DNA from 3 places in the Pseudomonas sp. CYM-20-01 genome. Region 3 is predicted to be linked to each of the others. Evidence: predicted binding sites of a transcription regulator. Region 3 holds the regulator's gene; each other region holds the start of a gene.
What was found. Region 3 encodes FliA, which starts transcription of late flagellar genes. Its sites were predicted from a motif close to CTAAAGTTTNNNNNNNNNNNGCCGNTAA; they were not measured.

Region 1: the regulator FliA is predicted to act here: its motif matches at 2,570-2,597, upstream of M2497_RS15265 (methyl-accepting chemotaxis protein).
Region 2: the regulator FliA is predicted to act here: its motif matches at 2,796-2,823, upstream of M2497_RS30625 (methyl-accepting chemotaxis protein).

What each region holds. Positions count from the first base shown of each region.
Region 1 covers NZ_AP025169.1:3,425,874-3,430,625, forward strand. The annotation lists gene M2497_RS15260 (SRPBCC family protein) at 1-439, opposite strand, end outside; gene M2497_RS15265 (methyl-accepting chemotaxis protein) at 518-2,512, opposite strand; gene M2497_RS15270 (aldo/keto reductase) at 2,647-3,642, opposite strand; gene M2497_RS15275 (LysR family transcriptional regulator) at 3,762-4,673, shown strand; gene M2497_RS15280 (AraC family transcriptional regulator) at 4,670-4,752, opposite strand, start outside.
Region 2 covers NZ_AP025169.1:6,680,156-6,684,907, forward strand. The annotation lists gene M2497_RS30620 (ABC transporter six-transmembrane domain-containing protein) at 1-716, shown strand, start outside; gene M2497_RS30625 (methyl-accepting chemotaxis protein) at 720-2,696, opposite strand; gene M2497_RS30630 (LysR substrate-binding domain-containing protein) at 2,874-3,794, opposite strand; gene M2497_RS30635 (NorM family multidrug efflux MATE transporter) at 3,944-4,752, shown strand, end outside.
Region 3 covers NZ_AP025169.1:5,052,703-5,057,454, reverse strand. The annotation lists gene flhF (flagellar biosynthesis protein FlhF) at 1-451, shown strand, start outside; gene fleN (flagellar synthesis regulator FleN) at 558-1,391, shown strand; gene fliA (RNA polymerase sigma factor FliA) at 1,388-2,128, shown strand; gene M2497_RS22820 (chemotaxis response regulator CheY) at 2,298-2,672, shown strand; gene M2497_RS22815 (protein phosphatase CheZ) at 2,691-3,479, shown strand; gene M2497_RS22810 (chemotaxis protein CheA) at 3,491-4,752, shown strand, end outside.

The DNA.
Region 1 (4,752 bases), 1.6 Mb from region 3:
CCAGCCGGTGCTTGAGCTGGTCCAGGGCAATCGCCGACAGCTCGATCATGCGTTCATGCAGGGTGGCCAGTTGCAGTTCGGTTTCATAGGTCAGCACCCGCTTGAACAGCGTGCCGCCCTGATGGGGCATGAGAAAGTAATGAATCGAACCATCCACGGCCAGGGACGTAAACACGGTCTTGAACTCGCCGGGGCGCCGGGCGATCTGCACGCGGTAGCTCATGGGTACGCGTACCCCCAGCAGGTCGATCATTTCGGTGAAGCGGGCGCCGGCGGGGAGTGAGCCGGTGGTGCCGGTGTCGGCACCGAGGGACGTGGGATGCCATTCGTGCCAGCGATCCGGCTGGGTCACATAGTCATAAACGGCATCGATGGGCGCCTGGATAAAGCGTTCCTGACTGATCCGCTCCAAGCGGACCGACTGCTCGGCTGCGCGCATGGCACACCTCCTGTGCGTCTTCGAACTGTCAGAATAGTCCCACTCCCGCACATTGCACGGGAGTGTTTCAGCCGTTTATCAGCACACCTTGAAACGACTCATCAGGGTAATCACCCGCCCATTCGCCTCGAGCAGGCTCTGGGTATTGTTTTCGGTGGCGTGGCCGCTCTGTACCAGCTCTTCGACCATTTGTCGGATCTGCACCATGCTGCGGTTGATCTCCTCGGTCACCGCGCTTTGCTGCTCGGCGGCCGTGGCGATCTGGGTGCTGAGGTTGTTGATATGGCTGACGGAGCCGGCCATTTCATCCAGCCCGGTGTTCACCCGCGCCGTGGCGTCCGCCGCCGACTGGCAGCTGGCCTGGGTGTTTTCCATGGCCGCCACCGAGGAACTCACGCCTGCCGTCAGGCGCGTGAGCATGTCGTTGATTTGCGAGGTACTGGCCTGGGTGCGTGCCGCGAGCGCACGGACTTCATCGGCCACCACCGCAAACCCACGGCCTTGTTCGCCGGCCCGCGCCGCTTCGATGGCGGCGTTGAGGGCCAGCAGGTTGGTCTGCCCGGCAATTGCGCCGATCACGCCGAGGGTTTCGGTGATGCGCGCGGCGTCCTGGCGCATGTTCTCCACGCTGTGGGTGGCGCTGGAGACTTCACCGATCAACGCGCTGACGCTGTTGGACGCCTCACCGACCACCACGCGGGAACGGTCGGCGTGCTCGTTGGCACGCTGGGTGAATGCGGCGGTTTCGGCGGCGTTTTGCGCCACGGTGTCGGCGGTGGAGCTCATTTCGGTGATGGCGGTCACCGTCTGGTCAGTCTCCGAGGCATGCCGCACCAGGATCTGGTTGGTATGCGCCGAGGTCTGTTGCAACTGCGCCAGGCTCGACGACATGGCGCCGGTGGCCTGGGTCACTTCGCCGATCATGTTTTGCAGGTAGACGATAAAGCGGTTCACCGAATGGCCGATGGCACCCAGTTCGTCTTCGGCACGGATGGTGATGCGTCGCGTGAGGTCGGCGTCGCCGGCGGAAAGCGCGTCGATATTGGCCTTCAGCGTCTTCATGCGCTGCACCAGTTGGCGGATCGCATACGCCGCGAGCAGCACCAGCAGCACCACCATCGGGATCTGCAACAGCGCCAGGGTGCCGAGCACGTCATTGCGCTGGGCGGTGATCAGCGACGTCGGCAGGGCAGTGGCAAGGAACCACGGCGTGCCTTCGATGGGACGCATGTAGAAGGTGCTGGACACGCCCTGGTTGTCGAACTCACTACGTTGCAGCGCCTGGTCGCGGTGGGCCAGGGCTTTGCTGACCTGGGCGGCAAATGCCGAGGTGCCGGTGAGTTCGCTGATGTTTTTCAACACCACCGGGCCACTGATGCGCGAGCTGTTGCTGATGATCTTGCCGTCGCCTTCGACGATCAGCATTTGCCCGCCGATGTCTTTCTCTTTACTGGCGACCAAGTCATTGAAGAAGCCCAGGGTCACGTCGATGGTGGCGACGCCATAAGGCACGCCGTCGCGCTGGATGGCCATGGCGCAGTTGGTACGCGGCTCCTGGCTGGCGTCGTCCTTGTAGGCGGCGGCCCAGGCACATTGACCACGAGGCGAGGCGAGGCCGCCCTTGTACCAGCTCTGGTCGTAATAGTTGGGCGCTGGGTCGCTGTTCCAGAAGGTGTTCACGGCCAGCTTGCCTGACGCATCGCGGTGCCAGAACGTACTGTGCTTGTTGCGCCCCGGAGTGCGCTGGTTGGGCAGCGGCCAGATACCGCCGCCGAAGACTTTCAGCTCGCCATACTGGTCGACCAGGCCCGGCAGGACCTTGTCGATGGCATCGCTGTCGAGCAATGGAATGGTCTGGGTGATGCTGCGTTGCTGGGACTGGACCTTGTTGAGTTCGCCCTGGATCTGCTCGGCGACCTCGGCGATACGGTTGAGCACTACCTGTTCTTCGGTGTGCTGCAGCTTGGGCGCGACCAACTGGCCGATACCCACTACGGTCAACACAAATAACACCAGGACGAACAGCACCAGGAACAGGGTATAGCGGGCTTGGATGGAGCGCAGTGGGGGCATGGGGTCGTCCTTACGAAGCGTTTATTATCGACGCGGCTTTGTTAGAGCTTCGTAGGGCTATCGGCTTGGCAGGGCGGAGCTTTAGGTACTATCGTGCAAGAAAAAACCGCGCCGGTGAGCGGCGCGGTTTCGATTCAGATATCCAGCATGGCCATCACCGCCTCGGGGTAGCGCAAGCCAGCGGGGGCCTCGGCGGGAAAGATCGCCTCCAGGGCCGCCAGTTCGCTCGGGCTGAGGCTGACCGACAGCGCGGCGACATTCTCCTCCAGGTATTTGCGCTGCTTGGTGCCGGGAATCGGAATGATGAAATCACCCTGCGCCAGCACCCAGGCCAAGGCGAGTTGCCCGGCGCTGATGCCTTTGTCGGCGGCCAGCGCCTGCACCTGTTTGACCAGTTCGAGGTTCTTGGCGAAGTTCTCGCCCTGGAAACGTGGGCTGAAGCGGCGGTAGTCATCGGCGCCGAAGTCGTCCGGGCTTTGCAGCGCACCCGTCAGAAAGCCACGGCCCAGCGGGCTATAGGGCACAAAGGCGATGCCCAGGCGCTGGCAGGTGGCGAGGCAGCCGTTGTGTTCCTGGTCGCGGCTCCACAACGAGTATTCGCTTTGCAGGGCGCTGATCGGGTGCACCTTGTGGGCACGTTCCAGGGTGGCGGCGGAGGCTTCGCTCAGGCCCAGGTAACGCACCTTGCCCTGGTGCACCAGCTCGGCCATGGCGCCGACGGTTTCTTCGATGGCGACGTCCGGGTCGATGCGGTGCTGGTAGTACAGGTCGAGGGTCTCCACACCCAGGCGGCGCAGGGTGCCGTCGATGGCGTTGCGGATGTATTCAGGGCGGCCGTTCACGCCACGCAGGGCAGGGTTGGCCGGGTCACGCACGATGCCGAACTTGCTGGCCAGGAACACCAGGTCGCGCTTGCCGACGATGGCCTTGCCGATCAGTGCTTCGTTGGTGTGCGGGCCATAGATATCGGCGGTGTCGAGGAAGTTGATGCCCAGTTCCAGCGCACGGTGCAAGGTGGCGATGGCTTCGCGGGTGTCGCTGCCGGGGGTGTAGAAATCGCTCATGCCCATGCAGCCGAGGCCGATGGCTGAGACGAGTGGGCCGTGGGTACCGAGTTGGCGGGTATGCATGGGTGTTGCTCCTTGGATGGGAAGGCCTGCATTGTCACGCTCGACAAAACCTGGATAAACCGGCTAAAAGCACTAACACTATTCGTAATATCTAAATAATCAGCGCAAGGAACCGCCCCTTGGACCGTTTCAACGCGATGCGCGTGTTCACCCGTATCGTCGAACTGCGTGGCTTTGCCAAGGCCGCCGACAGCCTGCAACTACCCCGCGCCTCGGTGACGGTGTTGATCAAGCAATTGGAGGCACACCTAGGCGTGCAACTGTTGCAGCGCACCACGCGGCAAGTCAGCCCGACGCTGGATGGCGCAGCGTATTACCAGCGCTGTGTGCAATTACTGTCGGACCTTGAGGAAACCGAGGCGGTATTTTCCACGCAACGCCAGAACCCGCGCGGCACCTTGAGTGTTGACATGCCGTCAGGCATCGGGCGCTTGATCGTGATCCCTGCATTGCCGACATTCACGGCCCGCTATCCCCAGATCGAACTGGAGATCAGTCTCAACGACCGCCCGGTGGACTTGATCCGTGAAGGCGTGGATTGCGTGCTGCGCGGTGGTCTGGCCCTGGATGAATCGCTGGTGGCACGGCCTCTGGCGATGATGGATCAACTGACGTTGGCGAGCCCGGTATATCTGGCGCGCCGGGGCGTTCCGGCATCGTTGGAGGACCTGGCCAACCATCAGATGGTCGAGTACGTCTCCAGCGTCACGGGCAAACGCTTTGGCCTGGAGTTTGAAGTCGACGGCCAATTGCGCACGTTCAACCTGTCAAAAGGCTTGGCGGTGAACAGTTCCGACGGCTACTTCGCTGCCTGTGAAGCCGGGTTCGGCTTGATCCAGGCGCCGGCTTACCACGCGACGCGTCAACTGGCAGAAGGTACCCTGGTGCAGGTATTGCCCAGCCTGGCGGTGCCGAAAATGGCCCTGTCGGCGCTGTATCCGCCACACCGCCAACTGTCCCAGCGAGTACGCGTATTTGTAGACTGGCTGATCGAGCTTTGCGCCCGGCCCGGCACTGGTTTGCAGCGCTAGGCCTGGGCCTTGCGATACGCCCCAGGCTGCTGCCCGGTGACCTTGTGAAACGCACGGGTAAACGCCGCCACCGACTGAT
Region 2 (4,752 bases), 1.6 Mb from region 3:
GCGACGCCAGCAACGCGCTGTTCTACGCCGCCGTGGTCCTGGCATTCTGGGTGGTCGGCGCGGCGCGGCGGGCGTTGGATACGCGGACCTTCACACGGATCTACGCCGATCTGGCGGTGCCGGTGATCCTCAATCAACGCCTGCAGAACCACAGCACGTCGAAATCGGCGGCACGGGTGGTGCTCGCCCGGGAGTTCGTCGACTTCTTTGAAAAGCATGTACCGATCATTGCCACGGCGCTGGTGTCGATTATCGGCGCGGCGGTGATGTTGATCGTGATCGAGCCCTGGGTAGGCCTGGCGTGCCTGGGCGCACTGGTGCTGTGCATCACGTTGTTGCCACGCTTTGCCCGGCGCAACCAGGAGCTGCATGAACGGCTGAACAACCGGCTGGAAAAAGAAATCGGCCTGGTGGAAAAGGTCGGCGCACCGACCCTGCGGCGCCACTACCAAGTGCTTTCACGCCTGCGCATCTGGCTGTCGGATCGTGAGGCGGCTGCGTACCTGTTTCTGGGTACGCTGGCCGCCTTGCTGTTTGTGGTCGCCATCAGCCAATTGGCGCTGTCACCCGCGGTCAAGGCTGGCCATATCTACGCGGTCATGACCTACCTGTGGACCTTCGTCACCAGCATGGACGAAGCCCCCGGCATGGTCGACCAACTGGCGCGCCTGAAGGACATCGGCAAGCGCGTTGACCCTGGCCTGGGCGATCGCTAGGCCTCAACGAAACCGGTCCACCTCATGCCGCAAGCCCGCCGCCAGGGTTTCGAGTTCCTTGGCGGTGATCGCCAGGTTCGACACCACTTCCCGCTGCTCGCTGTTGGCCAGCGCAATGCTCTGCAGGTTACTGCTGAGCAAGGTCGCGGTGCTGCTCTGTTCCTGGGTGGCGGTGGTAATCGCAGCAAACTGCTGACCGGCCGAGCGGCTTTGCTCGTCAATACGCGCCAGGGCCGACGCCACGTCGGCGTTACGCGACAGGCCTTCCTGCATCAACACATTGCCGCGCTCCATGGTGCTGATGGCGTTGCCGGTTTCCTGCTGGATGCTCTGGATCATTCCGGAGATTTCGTCAGTGGCCTCCCGGGTACGCGACGCCAGGTTGCGCACCTCATCGGCGACCACGGCAAACCCACGGCCTTGTTCACCGGCGCGGGCGGCCTCGATGGCGGCGTTGAGCGCCAGCAGGTTGGTCTGTTCGGCAATCGAGGTGATCACGCCGACGATTCCGCCGATCTCTTGGGAGCGTTGGCCCAGGGTGTTGATCACCGTGGCCGTGCTGTTGAGCGCGGTGGCGATGTGTTCCAGGGATGACGACGCCTCTTGCATCGAGTTGCGCCCGATGCGGGTCTGTTGGGCGTTTTCCTGGGCAAGGCGTTCGGTGCTGCCCATGTTGTCGGCAATGTTCAGCGAGGTGGCGCTGAACTCTTCCACCGCCCCGGCCATGCTGGTGATCTCGCCGGACTGCTGCTCCATGCCTTCATAGGCGCCACCGGACAAACCGGACAGCGCCTGGGCACGGCTGTTGACCTCTTCGGCCGCCTTGCGGATATGCGAGACCATGGTCGACAGCGCTTCACCCATCTGGTTGAAACTGCGCGCCAATTGGCCGATTTCGTCATGGCTGGACACGTTCAAGCGTGCGCTCAAGTCGCCCGCGCCCAAGGCTTCGGCCTGGCGCACCAGGTCGCCCAACGGCGCCAGCTTGCTGCGCAGCAGCCACACCGTTGCACCGACCGCCAGCAGCATGGCCAGCACGCTGCCGATCACCAGGCGGATACCGACGTCCCACGTCACCGAGCGGATTTCGGCCTTGGGCATGCTCGCGACCACGGCCCACGGCCCGCCTTCGAAAGGCACCGACACGCTGTAGAAGTCTTCGTTCTTGTCTGCCCAGAAACGCCCTGTACCCGGCGTCTTGGCCAGGTCCAGCATCACGGGAATGGCTTGATCCAGCGCCTGCACGCCCACCGGCGGCACCAGCCAGCGCTTCTGTTCATCCAGCAAGGCGAGGGAGCCGGTCTGGCCGATGCGGAAACGCTTGAGGTTCTCGAACTGGGCATTCTGCGCATCGGTGTAGTCGAACCCGATGAACAACACCGCGATCACCTGCCCACTGCTGTCGCGCACCGGGCTGTACTGGGTCATGTAGGAGCGGTCGAACAGCACCGCGCGGCCGATATAGGTCTGCCCGCCGAGCACCCGCTGGTAAGCCGGGCCCTGGCGATCCAGCACCGTGCCGATGGCGCGGTTGCCGTCCTGCTTGGTCAACGAGGTGCTGATACGGATAAAGTCTTCGCCGCTGCGCACGAATACCGTGGCCACGCCGCCGGACATCTGCTTGAACTCATCCACTTCATTGAAGTTGTTGTTCAACACCTGATTGCCCAGGTACAGGCTAGGCGTCTGCACACCGGCCACGGTCACAAGCTGGTCCGCATGCACGCTCAAGCCAGCGCCGAAGCGCTTTTCAAACAGCCCGCTCAAACGCTGGGTACTTTCGCGCAAGGTGCTGTGGAAGGTGTTGAGTTGGTCGGCGAGCAAACGTGCCTCGCTGGCCAGGTGCTCCTCGCGGGTAGCGAGGTTGGCGGAGTCGAGGGAACGCAAGGCAAACACGGTGCTGCCGCTGATGACGACAGCCAGAATCACGGCTAATGCCAGGCCTAACTGGGAGGCTATCCGGGCGCGAGGTTGAGACATGACGGCTCCTGGCCGAGGCCAGGATCATCCTGATCTCATAGCGTTGCTCGGCAAATTATCCAGTGGGAAACGTTGGTGTACGATGGTTCCAACACACCTACTTCGGCGAGCCGAGGCAATACTTGAGCGATCCGCAGGGGTATCACGCAAACGATTGCACAAACAGTCTGTCGCCCCTCACTCGAGGCGTTCGACCTGAGGCAATTCCATCGCCTTGACTTCCGCCTGCAGAAACTCCGCCAAGCGCCGCAAACGCTCACCGCCGGGGCGGGTTTTCGGCCATACCAGGTAGTAGTTTTCGCCACTGGCCACCGCCGTTGGCCAGGGCAGGCTCAATCGACCCTGGGCCACGTCTTCGGCCACCATCAGCAAATCGCCCATGGACACACCGTAGCCCCGCGCAGCGGCGATCATGCCCAGTTCGAGGGTATCGAATACCTGCCCGCCCTTGAGCGACACCTGGGATGACAACCCCATGCGCTCCAACCAATTGCGCCAATCGCGACGGTCGGGCGTGGGGTGCAGCAATTCAGCGGTGGCCAGGCGTGCAGCATCCCAGGGCCCGTCCTCCAGCAGGTTCGGCGCACCTACCGGGATCAGCAGCTCCGGAAACAGGTAGCTGGCCTCCCAGTCCGCCGGGAAGTGCCCGTAGCTCAGCAGCACCGCGCAGTCGAAGGGCTCCTGGTTGAAATCCACCTCGTCCACGCTCATCCACGCGCTGGTCAGTTGCACCTCATTGCCTGACTGCAACGCGCGGAAGCGGCTGAGCCGCGCCAGCAGCCAGCGCATGGTCAGGGTCGACGGTGCCTTCATGCGCAGGATGTCGTCTTCGGCGTTCAGGGTGTGGCAGGCCCGCTCCAATGCGGCGAAACCTTCACGCACGCCCGGCAACAACAGGCGCGCCGCTTCGGTGAGCTGCAAGGTGCGGCCGCTGCGCTGGAACAGGCGACAGGCGAAATGCTCTTCCAGCGTGCGGATATGCCGGCTCACCGCACTTTGCGTGATGGAGAGCTCCTCCGCTGCCCGAGTGAAGGAATTGTGCCGAGAGGCGGCCTCGAATGCGCGCAAGGCATACAGCGGAGCAAGGCGACGAGACATCGGTAAATTCCTGCATAGCGATCCACCAACACTATCAGATCAATACACATGAGTTTAAGTCATGTACACCATCGCTTTAATCCTTTTGTGTAATTAACCCAGAGCGCCGAGAATCAAGCCTTCCCCAACCCTCTGACTTGTCGAGCGTGATGATCATGCAACATCCGGCACGTACCGAACTCTGGGCCATTCTGCGGCTGTCAGGGCCGTTGATTGCCTCACAGTTGGCGCACATGCTGATGGTGCTGACCGACACCCTGATGATGGCGCGCCTGAGCCCCGAAGCCCTGGCCGGTGGCGGCCTGGGCGCGGCGACCTACTCGTTCGTGGCGATTTTCTGCATCGGCGTGATTGCCGCCGTGGGCACTCTGGTGGCCATCCGTCACGGCGCGGGCGATATCGAAGGCGCCACCCGCCTGACCCAGGCCGGGCTATGGCTGGCGTGGCTGATGGCCCTGGCGGCCGGTTTGCTGCTGTGGAATCTCAAGCCTGTGCTGCTGATGTTTGGCCAGACCGAGACCAACGTGCACTCGGCCGGGCAATTCCTGACGATCTTGCCCTTCGCCCTGCCCGGTTACCTGAGTTTCATGGCCCTGCGCGGCTTCACCAGCGCAATCGGCAAGGCGACGCCGGTGATGGTGATCAGCCTTGGCGGTACGGTAATCAACTACCTGCTCAACCACGCGCTGATCGAAGGCATGTTCGGCCTGCCCAAGCTTGGCCTGATGGGCATCGGCCTGGTCACAGCCATCGTCGCCAACGGCATGGCGCTGACGCTGATTTGGTACATCCGCAGCAACCGCACCTATGCGGCCTACCCACTGAGTACCGGCCTGCTGCGCCTCAACACCCAGTACCTGCGCGAGTTGTGGCGCCTGGGCCTGCCGATCGGCGGCACCTATGCGGTGGAGGTCGGGCTGTTCGCGTTTGCGGCACTGTGCATGGGCACCATGGGCAG
Region 3 (4,752 bases):
CGCCCTCGACCCGCTGCTGCGCAAGCGCGTGGTGCTGATCGACACCGCCGGCCTGCAAGCCAGCGACCCGGCATTGCGCATGCAGTTGGAAAGCCTGGCCGGGCGTGGCATCAAGTCGAAAAATTACCTGGTGCTTGCAACCACCAGCCAGAAACAGGTTCTTACCGCTGCGTATCATAGTTACAAGCGCTGCGGCCTGGCCGGTTGCATCCTCACCAAGCTCGACGAAACCGCGAGCCTGGGCGAGGTGCTGAGCCTGGCCATCAGTCATGAATTGCCGGTCGCCTACCTGACCGACGGGCCGCGGATCCCGGATGATCTGCATCTGCCGCGCCGTCATCAGTTGGTCAGCCGTGCAGTCAGCGTGCAAATGCAAGACGAGCCTAGCGAGGAAGCGATGGCCGATATGTTCGCCGACCTCTACCACAACCCGGCGAAGCGGGTAGGTTGAGGGCGGTATGAACACCGTGAAATGTATCTACATCGATGGTCTGCAAGCGATTCACGCGGCCAAGCCATGTAGCCTGCGTCTAAGCAAGACAAGGTAAAGAAATAAAATGGGCAGCATGCATCCCGTACAGGTGATCGCGGTGACCGGCGGCAAAGGTGGCGTCGGGAAAACTAACGTGTCAGTGAATTTGTCCCTGGCCCTGGCAGAGCTTGGCCGTCGCGTCATGCTGCTGGATGCTGACCTGGGGTTGGCGAACGTCGACGTTCTGCTGGGGCTGACGCCCAAACATACCCTTGCCGATGTGATCGAGGGCCGCTGTGAGCTGCGCGATGTGCTGCTGCAGGGGCCTGGTGGCATCCGCATCGTCCCGGCCGCCTCCGGCACCCAGAGCATGGTGCACCTGAGTCCGGCGCAGCATGCCGGGCTGATCCAGGCGTTCAGTGACATCGGCGACAACCTCGACGTGCTGGTGATCGACACAGCCGCCGGGATCGGCGAGTCCGTGGTCAGCTTTGTGCGCGCTGCGCAGGAAGTGTTGCTGGTGGTCTGCGATGAACCCACCTCGATCACCGACGCCTACGCCCTGATCAAACTGCTTAACCGTGACTACGGCATGAACCGCTTCCGCGTCCTGGCCAACATGGCCCAGAGCCCGCAGGAAGGGCGCAACCTGTTCGCCAAGTTGACCAAGGTCACGGATCGTTTCCTCGATGTCGCCTTACAATACGTCGGCGCAGTTCCCTACGACGAGTGTGTGCGCAAGGCTGTGCAAAAGCAGCGTGCAGTCTACGAAGCGTTCCCTCGTTCCAAGTGCGCACTGGCGTTCAAGGCTATTGCCCAGAAGGTCGATACCTGGCCGTTGCCTGCCAACCCTCGGGGGCATCTGGAGTTTTTCGTCGAGCGATTGGTGCATCAGACGAGCGCAGGACCCGTGCTATGACAGCGACCGGCTACAACGCGTACAAGAAGTCTGCCCGTGACAGCCAGGGCGAGTTGATCGAGCGCTACGCGCCCCTGGTCAAGCGCATTGCCTATCACTTGCTGGCGCGCCTGCCCGCCAGCGTCCAGGTCGAAGACCTGATCCAGGCGGGCATGATCGGCTTGCTCGAAGTGTCGACCAAATACGACGCGAGCAAGGGTGCAAGTTTCGAGACGTATGCGGGCATCCGCATCCGTGGCGCGATGCTCGATGAAGTGCGCAAGGGTGACTGGGCGCCGCGTTCGGTACACCGCAATACACGCATGGTCAGTGACGCAATTCGCGCAATTGAAGCAAAAACCGGTCGCGACGCTAAAGATCACGAAGTTGCGGCCGAACTCCAATTGAGTCTCGACGATTACTACGGGATTTTGAACGATACCTTGGGCAGCCGCCTGTTCAGTTTCGACGACCTGTTGCAGGACGGCGAACATGAAGGGCTGCACGAGGACGGCGCGAGTGCTCATATGGAGCCATCGCGTGACCTGGAAGATGAGCGTTTCCAGGGGGCGTTGGCGGACGCGATTGCCAATTTGCCGGAGCGTGAGCGGCTGGTGTTGGCGCTGTACTACGACGAAGAGCTGAACCTCAAGGAAATCGGTGAGGTCCTGGGTGTCAGCGAATCGCGGGTCAGCCAGTTGCACAGCCAGTGCGCAGCCCGCTTGCGGGGGCGTTTGGGAGAGTGGCGAGCGCGCTGAACAGGCAGTGTGGGGACACTGCAGACGATACCGCGAGGGCAACCGGCCTTCGCGGGTTCGACCCGTGGTGCCCCCGGCAGTCCTTTTTGTGTAATGCCTGTTGATTGAAATGGCGCGTCCAGGTGCTGGGCGCGTTTAAGACTGCTTGGAGGTCGAATTGGACAAGAACATGAAAATCCTCATCGTTGATGACTTCTCAACGATGCGGCGGATCATAAAAAACCTGTTGCGTGACCTTGGGTTCACAAACACGGTCGAGGCGGATGACGGCATTACGGCGATTCCGATCCTCAACAGCGGGAGCATCGACTTTCTGGTAACAGACTGGAACATGCCGGGCATGACCGGTATCGACTTGCTGCGCCACGTGCGCGCTGACGAAAAGCTGCGCAGCCTGCCAGTGCTGATGGTGACCGCCGAAGCCAAGCGTGAGCAGATCATCGAAGCTGCCCAAGCCGGGGTCAACGGTTACGTGGTCAAGCCATTCACTGCATTGGCCTTGAAAGAGAAGATCGAAAAAATCTTCGAACGCATCCACGGCTAATGCCATCGCGGGGGAGCTATGGAGCATAAAGAAACGTCACAGGGAGACTTCGAGTCGACCCTGAAAAAGCATGCTCACCAGTTGGTCGACAGCCTTGAAAAAGGCCAGTTCGGCGACGCGGTGCAGTTGATCCATGAGCTCAACCAGACCCGTGACCGCGGCCTGTACCAGGAAGTGGGCAAGCTCACACGCGAGCTGCACAGTGCGATCGTCAATTTCCAGATTGACCCGCATATGCCCCAGGCCGAAGAAATCTCGCAAATCACCGATGCCACCGAACGCCTGTCCTATGTGGTCAGGCTGACTGAGGCGGCGGCCAACCGCACCATGGACCTGGTGGAAAACGCCACGCCTCTGGTCAACGGCATGGCCACTGAAGCCCAGGCCCTGAGCCACGACTGGGGCCGCTTCATGCGCCGGGAAGTGGGGGCTGAGGAGTTTCGCGAGTTGGCACGTCGGGTTGACGGTTTCCTGTCACGCAGCGAGCAGGAAAACCGCACGGTTTCCAGCAACCTCAATGACATTCTGCTGGCCCAGGATTACCAGGACCTCACCGGTCAGGTGATCAAGCGTGTGACCCAGTTGGTCACCGAAGTGGAAAGCAACTTGCTCAAATTGGTGCTTATGGCTGGCCAGGTTGACCGTTTCGCCGGCATCGAACATGACCGCGAAGCGATCCTCTCGGAAAAAGATCCACAAAAACATCTCGCCAAGGGTGAAGGTCCGCAGATTCATGCCGATAAACGTGAAGACGTTGTATCGGGTCAAGATGATGTCGATGACCTGTTATCCAGTTTAGGCTTCTAAGGAGCACCCACATGAGCTTCGGCGCCGATGAAGAAATCCTTCAGGATTTCCTTGTAGAGGCCGGCGAAATTTTAGAGCAGTTGTCCGAGCAACTGGTCGAGCTGGAAAGCCGACCGGATGATGCGAACCTGCTCAATGCAATTTTTCGCGGTTTTCACACTGTAAAAGGGGGCGCCGGCTTCCTCCAGCTCCATGAGCTGGTGGAGTGCTGCCACATCGCCGAGAACGTGTTCGACATCCTGCGCAAGGGTGAGCGTCACGTTGATTCGGAGTTGATGGACGTGATTCTCGAAGCACTGGATGCGGTCAACGGCATGTTCAGCGAGGTGCGCGACCGTGCACCGATCACGGCGGCCACTCCGGAACTGCTGGCCGCCCTGGCGCGCCTGGCGGAACCTGCCGACACGTCGGCCGCACCGGTGGTTGAAGCCGCACCGGAGCCTGTGGTTGAGGCCGAGCCGGATGTGACCGACAGCGAGTTCGAACAGCTGCTCAACTCCCTCAGTGCCGTCAAGGCCGAGGCGGAAGCACCGGCTGCGCCGGCTGCACCGGTCGCCGCACCGACCAGCGAAGACATCACCGACGCCGAGTTCGAATCGCTGCTCGACCAGTTGCATGGCAAGGGCCAGTTCGCGGCCGACGCAGTGGCACCTGCTGCTGCTCCTGCGGATGCACCGGCGGCCAGCGCAAGCACCGACATTACCGACGATGAATTCGAGGCATTGCTCGACCAACTGCATGGCAAGGGCACCTTCGCGGCCGACGCCTTGCCGGAAGTCGCCGCCACGGCTGCGGCACCGGCTGCTGCCAGCGCCGCCCCTGCGGGCGATGGGCTGATCTCCGATCACGAGTTCGAATCCCTGCTGGACGAGTTGCACGGCAAGGGCAAGTTCAGCGAAGTGGCCCCGGCCGCAGCGGTGGCGACCGCTGCACCGGTCGCCGCCAAGGCCGCTGCGCCAGCGTCGGCCGCCAAACCTGCACCGGCTGCCAAGCCAGCACCGGCCCCGGCCGCCGCACCTGCTCCGGCACGTGCCGCCGCCGCGCCGACAGCCGAGAAGCCTGCCAGTGAAGCCGAAACCACCGTGCGGGTTGATACCGCGCGCCTGGACGACATCATGAACATGGTCGGCGAACTGGTACTGGTGCGTAACCGCCTGGTGCGCCTGGGCCTGAGCAGCGGCGATGAAGCCATGCAAAAGGCTGTGTCGAACCTCGACGTGGTCACCGCCGACCTGCAGACCGCCGTGATGAAAACGCGGATGCAGCCGATCAA